2 regions of the Photobacterium sanguinicancri genome follow, and region 1 is predicted to be linked to the other one. Evidence: predicted binding sites of a transcription regulator. Region 1 holds the regulator's gene; the other holds the start of a gene.
What was found. Region 1 encodes MetJ, which represses methionine synthesis genes. Its sites were predicted from a motif close to TTAGACNTNTANANGTCTAA; they were not measured.
Positions count from the first base shown of each region.

Region 2: metA (homoserine O-acetyltransferase MetA) is a predicted target of MetJ. The motif match lies at 2,932-2,951, and genes of this name have one in related genera.

Region 1 is NZ_AP024850.1:206,297-210,787, reverse strand. Features, by position in the region: gene OCU87_RS00990 (bifunctional aspartate kinase/homoserine dehydrogenase II) at 1-686, opposite strand, end outside; gene OCU87_RS00985 (O-succinylhomoserine (thiol)-lyase) at 686-1,852, opposite strand; gene metJ (met regulon transcriptional regulator MetJ) at 2,121-2,438, shown strand; gene OCU87_RS00975 (cation:proton antiporter) at 2,622-3,785, opposite strand; gene OCU87_RS00970 (cation-translocating P-type ATPase) at 3,857-4,491, opposite strand, start outside.
Region 2 is NZ_AP024850.1:310,932-315,422, forward strand. Features, by position in the region: rRNA gene OCU87_RS01525 (23S ribosomal RNA) at 1-2,326, shown strand, start outside; rRNA gene rrf (5S ribosomal RNA) at 2,451-2,566, shown strand; tRNA gene OCU87_RS01535 (tRNA-Thr) at 2,615-2,690, shown strand; rRNA gene rrf (5S ribosomal RNA) at 2,700-2,815, shown strand; gene metA (homoserine O-acetyltransferase MetA) at 2,973-3,911, shown strand; gene OCU87_RS01550 (cation:proton antiporter) at 4,009-4,491, opposite strand, start outside.

The DNA of each region.
Region 1 (4,491 bases):
CCCGCGACATCACTCCAAATCGTCACGCGCGAGACATCCGCTAACGCACCAATCACAGTGGCAGAATAATCAGATCCATTACGGCCTAGTAGCACCGTTTGACCCGCTTGGTTTTGGGCCATAAAACCAGTAATCACAATACGGTGCTGGCTGTGTTGGATCAGTTGCTGCTGGAGTAATGGCCGCGAAGCTGCGCAATCCACTTCAGGCTGAGCGGCTTGCTCTGCTCGTAAAAAATCACGAGAGTCGAGAGCGCATGCGGGTAATTGATCCACATTTAATAACGCTGCCAATAAGCGAGCAGACCATAATTCACCATGGCCTAATACTTTAGCTCGCGTGGCCTCATCTAACGTTTGGTCACTAAGCGCTGACAATGTACTCAGTTCAAGGTGGAGCTGGGTTTGTAGTTCATCGGCAACGGGCTCAGGCAATAACTCTTTGATCAACGCTTGCTGATACTGACGTAGCGCTTGCAGTGCCTCATGGGCATGACGCCCATCTTTGGTTAGCAAAGTAAGCCATTCAATCAAACGGTTGGTGGTTTTTCCGGCCGCCGACACCACAATCAGATCATCGGCATTCGAGTATTCCTGCAAGATTGTTGCAACCCGACGATAGCACTCAGCATCGGCTAAGCTGCTGCCACCAAACTTATGTAATTGACGCGGTTGAGCCTGAGTCATTATCCCACCTCTGCTGCTTGTTGAAATGCTTGTGCTAAGTCGGCGACCAAATCACTTGGATCTTCGAGACCCACCGATAAACGAAGTAGTGCCGTATTAATACCAGCCTCTGCTTGTGCTTCATCTGACATCGCGCGGTGCGTCATGCTTGAGGGGTGAGCAATCAGGCTTTCAGTGCCGCCTAAGGATTCCGCGAGCGAGAAACATTTAAGCACTTTCACAAACACTTCAAGTTGCTGGAAACTTCCAGCTAATTCAAAGCTAATCATAGAGCCAAAGCCTTTTTGTTGGCGCTTAGCAATATCATGCCCGGGATGATCAGGTAGGCTAGGATGATAGATAGCTGCAACTTGAGGGTGATCTTTTAAGAATGCCAGCACTTGAGCGCCATTTTCTTCGTGCATCTTCATACGTGGTACTAAAGTACGTAAACCTCTAAGGGTCAGGTAGGCATCAAACGGCGCACCTGTCGCACCAATACAATTTGCCCACCATGCGATGTTTTCCGCTTGCTCTGCATCAGCAGAAATAAGGATACCGCCCACAACATCGGAGTGGCCGTTGATATATTTAGTGGTCGAATGCACGACAAAGTCTGCACCTAATGCGATAGGCTGTTGCAGGACTGGAGAGAGGAAGGTGTTATCAACCGCCACTTGTGCGCCCGCTGCTTTGGCTTGCTGGCATAAAACTTCGATATCAATAACACGAAGTAACGGGTTAGATGGGGTCTCCACCCAAATAATTTTAGGTTGCTTAGCAAGAGCACGAGCAAAAGCTTGCGGATCAGACTGATCAACAAACTCAACCTTAAAGTCGCCTTTATTCGCGCGAGTATTGAATAAGCGATAAGTACCGCCATAACAATCGTGCGGGGCAACAATAAGATCATCAGGACCTAATAAAGCAGAAACGAGAAGGTTAATCGCAGCCGTACCACAACTTGTTACCACACCACCCGCACCGCCTTCCAACTCAGTTAACGCATCGGCCAACATATTGCGGCTTGGGTTGCCAGAACGAGTATAATCATATTGCGGAACCTCACCCAGTTGTGGAAAACTGTAGGTGGATGTGAGGTAGATTGGCGGGACGACCGCATGATGCTGAGAGTCGGATTCAATGCCGGTACGAACTGCAATCGTGGCAAGTTTCTTGTCACTCATATTAACCTTCCTTGTTTCGGTTTAATGCCGAATAAAATTCCTTCATCAACATTAACTACATTAAACTAGGACGTCAACACTTCCAGACGTCTATATGTCTTTGCTTATGGCGGTAAATATCGCTAAAATTCAACCAAACTTTAATTATGACTCACTGCCCTACTCGCAGTTATTTCGTAAGACCCCAATATCTCTGAGGTTTATTCAGAACATAGTGGCGTGAAATAACCTGAGCGGCGGTAAAACAACAACGCTGAGAAGGTAAAACATGGCAGAGTGGAATGGCGAGTACATCAGTCCATACGCGGAACACGGTAAGAAAAACGAACAAGTAAAAAAAATTACGGTGTCGATTCCATTAAAAGTCTTAAAGATTCTGACTGATGAACGTACGCGCCGTCAGGTAAATAACCTGCGCCATGCAACGAATAGTGAATTGCTCTGTGAAGCTTTTTTACATGCTTATACAGGTCAACCATTACCAACAGATGACGATATTCGTAAAGACCGTCCGGATGATCTACCCGCAGAAGCAAAAGCTTTGATGGATGAGATGGGCATTACTTACGAAGACATCAACGAATAAGCCGTCTTCGAGATACAAAAAACTGACTGTGGTGACAACTTTGGAACCACAGTCAGTAAATATGGAAACACGCTACTTCTTGTTATCATTAATGGCAGCTTTTACTTTATTCTTGCTTACGCTGCGCGTCCTACCACTAGCGTTAAAAGAAAAATAGAAATAACTAGACCAAGTAATTTAAGTTCACGCTTTTTCATAAAACTCTCCTTTTTGCTCGTCACTCAAAATAAGTTTTCTTACAACCATGATAAACACACCGGTTAGCACTAAATTCAGCGCTAATGACAACATGCTGATCGTCACAATTGGACCGCCGAAACCGTAACCAATACTGATCATCAACACACCCGCGCCAACCTCACCTCGTGGCCACATGCTAATCGACAATGCCAAACGCTCTTTAAGCGTGGCTTCCTTGCGATAACAAAACAGTGGGAACATCTTGCCGATATTGGCAATCACCGAAATCACCAATACGTGATAAGTAATTTCAGCGAGCGACATCGCAGGCATTGAAAGAGTGATACTGTCTGAAGCGGTCGTTGCGACGCCCCCAAAAATTTGCGGTAAGCTCAAGCCAACCAGCACCATGAACACGCCAGCGACAGAACTTGAGACTTGCTGATCAGCGGCGGATTCATGTTGCGATTTCATCATGCACCCCAGCACAAAAGCGGGTAGCAAAACTTCAAAATGGACGCCACTGCGCAAATAAAACAACTCACACAGCAACGCAATAATGACGGAGTAGCCCATCACAGCACCGGCAGACGACGGAATAGCCCATAGATGTAAATAACGATAACCCAGCGCTAACAAACCAAACATTAAGACTAGCGTCACGCCTAATGCAGGCTGCCAACCCACCACCAAAATAGATAATGGAATCATCAAGAGGACGGTATCGAGATCATCAAAAATGGCCAATATACGGGCTTTGTTAAACATCCACGTCGCACCAAGTCCAGCGGCTGTGAGCATGGCAAACAATACTCCAGCAGAGGTTGGCGCAGCAAAGCGGCCAATCACTAAAGTCTCTGTCCACGCATCGACATTGCTCCACATCTCTGGCGGCATCAGCACGAACACGAAATACAGTACTACCCCAACCCATGGGAAGGTGGCCGTCGTCATTGCGACCACATAATCCCAGCGATACTGCTTTAAGTTGTTCTTATCGATTTCAAACTCACGACCAACATTGATCATGATGTAGGCCAGCGCCGACATCGTCAGCACCATAATGGTGGGTTGCAGTTGGCCGTAGCCAGCAATGAATGATGGTAGCAATTGTGAGCACACTAGCCCCACCAACAGTAATGCGGAATATATAATGATTTTTTTCACGTCATAACCTCTTGTATTACATTGCTCGTCGAAAAGAGCCTGCCCCCCTCATAGAGGTGCAGGCAGTTAGGTTAGACGAATTTCACTTTAGTAATTTCTTTGATACCCGACAGTACGAATGTCGGTACAGATGCGGCAATAATCACAGCCACCAGGTGACCAAATGACAGGGATTCAGTGTTAAAGATCATCTGACCTAAACCTGTGTACATCACCCCTAGCGATAGCGTTGCAGACAAGGCTACTGCGCCTAGTAGATACTTATTGGTGAATGGATTTTTACGGTATAGCGTAGTGAAGCTACGTGAATCAAATAGGTGCCATAGCTGTGCGAAGATCAGCATGGCGAAAGCAACAGTCTGTGCGTATTCTGCACTGTGACCCGCATTCAATGCCCAGCTGAAGGCCATGTAACTCATGCCACCTAAGGCTAAACCACGGATAACAATCTTGGCCCCAAGGCTATCGCCAAAGAAACCTTCGTTACGCTTACGTGGCTTACGTGACATCACGTCTTTTTCTTCCGGCTCAACACCCAGTGCCAGTGCTGGTAAACCATCTGAAACCAAGTTGATCCACAAGATCATCAGTGGTGTTAGCGGCAAGATAGTTTCTGGCCCCATCATCAGAAAGGCAATCAAGATCACTGCAACTTCACCCACGTTGGCAGTCAGCGCCTGACGGATAAACTTACGTAAATTATCGA
Region 2 (4,491 bases), 100 kb from region 1:
CAGCGACTTAATTTTAGTAGCAAGGTTAACCGTTTAGGGGAGCCGTAGGGAAACCGAGTCTTAACTGGGCGTCATAGTTGCTAGGATTAGACCCGAAACCAGGTGATCTAGCCATGGGCAGGTTGAAGGTGAGGTAACACTTACTGGAGGACCGAACCGACTAATGTTGAAAAATTAGCGGATGACTTGTGGCTAGGGGTGAAAGGCCAATCAAACCTGGAGATAGCTGGTTCTCCCCGAAAGCTATTTAGGTAGCGCCTCGGACGAATACTACTGGGGGTAGAGCACTGTTAAGGCTAGGGGGTCATCCCGACTTACCAACCCTTTGCAAACTCCGAATACCAGTAAGTACTATCCGGGAGACACACGGCGGGTGCTAACGTCCGTCGTGGAGAGGGAAACAACCCAGACCGCCAGCTAAGGTCCCAAAGTTATAGCTAAGTGGGAAACGATGTGGGAAGGCTCAGACAGCCAGGATGTTGGCTTAGAAGCAGCCATCATTTAAAGAAAGCGTAATAGCTCACTGGTCGAGTCGGCCTGCGCGGAAGATTTAACGGGGCTAAGCTATACACCGAAGCTGCGGCAATATGAACTTGTTCATATTGGGTAGGGGAGCGTTCTGTAAGCCGTTGAAGGTGGTCTGTAAGGGCTGCTGGAGGTATCAGAAGTGCGAATGCTGACATGAGTAACGATAAAGGGAGTGAAAAACTCCCTCGCCGGAAGATCAAGGGTTCCTGTCCAACGTTAATCGGGGCAGGGTAAGTCGACCCCTAAGGCGAGGCCGAAAGGCGTAGTCGATGGGAAACGGGTTAATATTCCCGTACTGCTTATAACTGCGATGGGGGGACGGAGAAGGCTAGGTGGGCTTGGCGACGGTCGTCCAAGTTCAAGGGTGTAGGCTGATAGTTTAGGCAAATCCGGACTATCTTAAGGCTGAGACCCGATGTCGAGTCACTACGGTGATGAAGTCATTGATGCCATGCTTCCGGGAAAAGCCTCTAAGCGATAGGTTATAAGCAATCGTACCCCAAACCGACACAGGTGATCAGGTAGAGAATACCAAGGCGCTTGAGAGAACTCGGGTGAAGGAACTAGGCAAAATGGTACCGTAACTTCGGGAGAAGGTACGCTCCTCGCGGTGATGAGACTTGCTCTCTAAGCTGCTGGGAGTCGCAGATACCAGGTGGCTGCAACTGTTTATTAAAAACACAGCACTGTGCAAAATCGAAAGATGACGTATACGGTGTGACGCCTGCCCGGTGCCGGAAGGTTAATTGATGGGGTTAGACTTCGGTCGAAGCTCTTGATCGAAGCCCCGGTAAACGGCGGCCGTAACTATAACGGTCCTAAGGTAGCGAAATTCCTTGTCGGGTAAGTTCCGACCTGCACGAATGGCGTAATGATGGCCACGCTGTCTCCACCCGAGACTCAGTGAAATTGAAATCGCAGTGAAGATGCTGTGTACCCGCGGCTAGACGGAAAGACCCCGTGAACCTTTACTACAGCTTGGCACTGAACATTGACCCTACATGTGTAGGATAGGTGGGAGCCTTTGAAGCATTGTCGCTAGATGATGTGGAGGCAATCTTGAAATACCACCCTTGTATGCTTGATGTTCTAACGTCGCCCCCTAATCGGGGGTGCGGACAGTGCCTGGTGGGTAGTTTGACTGGGGCGGTCTCCTCCCAAAGAGTAACGGAGGAGCACGAAGGTGGGCTAATCACGGTCGGACATCGTGAGGTTAGTGCAATGGCATAAGCCCGCTTGACTGCGAGAATGACAATTCGAGCAGGTGCGAAAGCAGGTCATAGTGATCCGGTGGTTCTGAATGGAAGGGCCATCGCTCAACGGATAAAAGGTACTCCGGGGATAACAGGCTGATACCGCCCAAGAGTTCATATCGACGGCGGTGTTTGGCACCTCGATGTCGGCTCATCACATCCTGGGGCTGAAGTCGGTCCCAAGGGTATGGCTGTTCGCCATTTAAAGTGGTACGCGAGCTGGGTTTAGAACGTCGTGAGACAGTTCGGTCCCTATCTGCCGTGGGCGTTAGATGATTGAGAGGGGCTGCTCCTAGTACGAGAGGACCGGAGTGGACGAACCGCTGGTGTTCGGGTTGTTATGCCAATAGCATTGCCCGGTAGCTACGTTCGGAATCGATAAGCGCTGAAAGCATCTAAGCGCGAAGCGAGCCTCAAGATGAGTCATCTCTAGACCTTTAAGGTCTCTAAAGGGTTGTCGAAGACTACGACGTTGATAGGCAGGGTGTGTAAGTGCTGCGAGGCATTGAGCTAACCTGTACTAATTGCCCGTGAGGCTTAACCATACAACACCCAAGGGGTTTTACGGACTCCATAAACGCTTGAATGCGTGTTAAGAACGAAATTGTAACTAGTTAGATTTTCCCAGATTGTATCTTCCGCTTGACGGCGTAAGATAAACCGAATTTGCTTGGCGACCATAGCATTATGGACCCACCTGATCCCATGCCGAACTCAGTAGTGAAACGTAATAGCGCCGATGGTAGTGTGGGGTCTCCCCATGTGAGAGTAGGTCATCGCCAGGCTTCAAATTTAAGAAGTTTGTAATAACGAGCTTCATAACAAAATTGTGTGCTGGTATGGCTCAGTTGGTAGAGCGCACCCTTGGTAAGGGTGAGGTCCCCAGTTCGAATCTGGGTACTAGCACCATTAAATTTTTTCAGCGACCATAGCGCAATGGAACCACCTGATCCCATGTCGAACTCAGTAGTGAAACGTTGTAGCGCCGATGGTAGTGTGGGGTCTCCCCATGTGAGAGTAGGACATTGCTGAAACCCATTCTAAAACCCAGCCTTCGGCTGGGTTTTTTCATTTCTACCGTTTAATAATTCAAATTCAGACTAATCAGCCTTTCTCGCTTGCGTATACCTCTTATATTGTATATTTTTATTTAGATATCTGGACGTCTAAACATCTTAAGGAGTAAGAGAGATGCCAATTAAAATCCCCGATCGTTTGCCTGCAACGGATATTTTGCGAGGGGAAAATATCTTTGTCATGACAGAGGCACGTGCTGCAAGCCAAGGGATACGTCCATTGAAAGTGCTGTTATTGAATTTGATGCCCAAGAAAATAGAAACAGAAACGCAATTTTTGCGTTTGCTCTCTAATAGTCCACTTCAAGTCGATGTTGAGTTGCTAAGAATCGATAATCGTCCTACTCGAAATACGCCACAAGAGCACCTTGATACTTTCTATCGTCAATTTGAAATGGTGAAGTCACGTAATTTCGATGGCTTGATTGTGACGGGAGCGCCGCTAGGGCTCGTACAGTTTGAAGATGTGCTTTATTGGGAAGAGATCCAAGCCATCATGAATTGGGCGAAAGAGCATGTTACCTCAACATTATTTGTGTGTTGGGCAGCTCAGGCTGGGTTGAAGCTGCTATATGATTTACCTAAGAAAACGCGCAAAGAAAAGTTATCAGGTATCTACAATCATGCCATTCATGACTGTCATCATCCTCTTCTACGTGGATTTGATGAGACGTTTAAAGCCCCTCACTCCCGCTATGCTGACTTTTCTCCTGATTATTTAGCGGAACACACGGATCTTGATATTTTAGCAACGTCAGAACAAGCAGGCGTGTATTTAGCCGCAACCAAAGATAAACGTAATGTCTTTGTGACTGGCCACCCTGAATATGATGTTAGTACCTTGCACAATGAATATGTGCGTGATTGCGGTGAAGGGATGGAGCCGAATATTCCACTTAATTATTATCCAGATGATGATCCTAGCCGATCACCGATTGCGAGCTGGCGAAGTCATGGTCATTTATTGTTTGCTAACTGGCTTAATTACTGCGTTTACCAGCAAACGCCTTTCGATCTCGACCACTTTTCTGAAGACAATTTTACAAAAGACTGATGCTACATATCCATCAATAACAATTTATCTTGTCAGAATTAAGAATATAAAAAAGGCCTGCGACTGCAGGCCTTTTTTGTATTGAGTGTAGCTTAAATCAGCTGTTCTGTGATTCCCAACCTTTCGCTTTTTGGATCAGGGAGGTAATGGTTGAGCCTTGAATCAAAATAGAGAACACGACTACGGCATAAGTCATGACGAGGATGATTTCTCGGACATCAATGTTCTTTTCTGGAATAACAATGACACCAGCAGGAATTGCCATTGCCATGGCGAGCGCTAAGCCACCACGCAAGCCACCCCAAGTAAGGATTCGTACAGAGTAAGGGTTGTAGTCTCGGTATCGGTTAAAGCCGACATACGATAAACGTACGCTTAAGTAGCGGCTAAGCAGTACTAGCGGTACGGCAATCGACATTAGAATCCAATCTTCAGAGTGGAAATTAAATTGCAGCATACTCATACCAATCAATAGGAAAAGTACACCATTTAGGAATTCATCAACGAGTTCCCAGAAGTGATCTAAGTGATCTTCACTTTCTTTTGAGAAGCCAATGTAGCGTGTCCAGTTACCAATCAT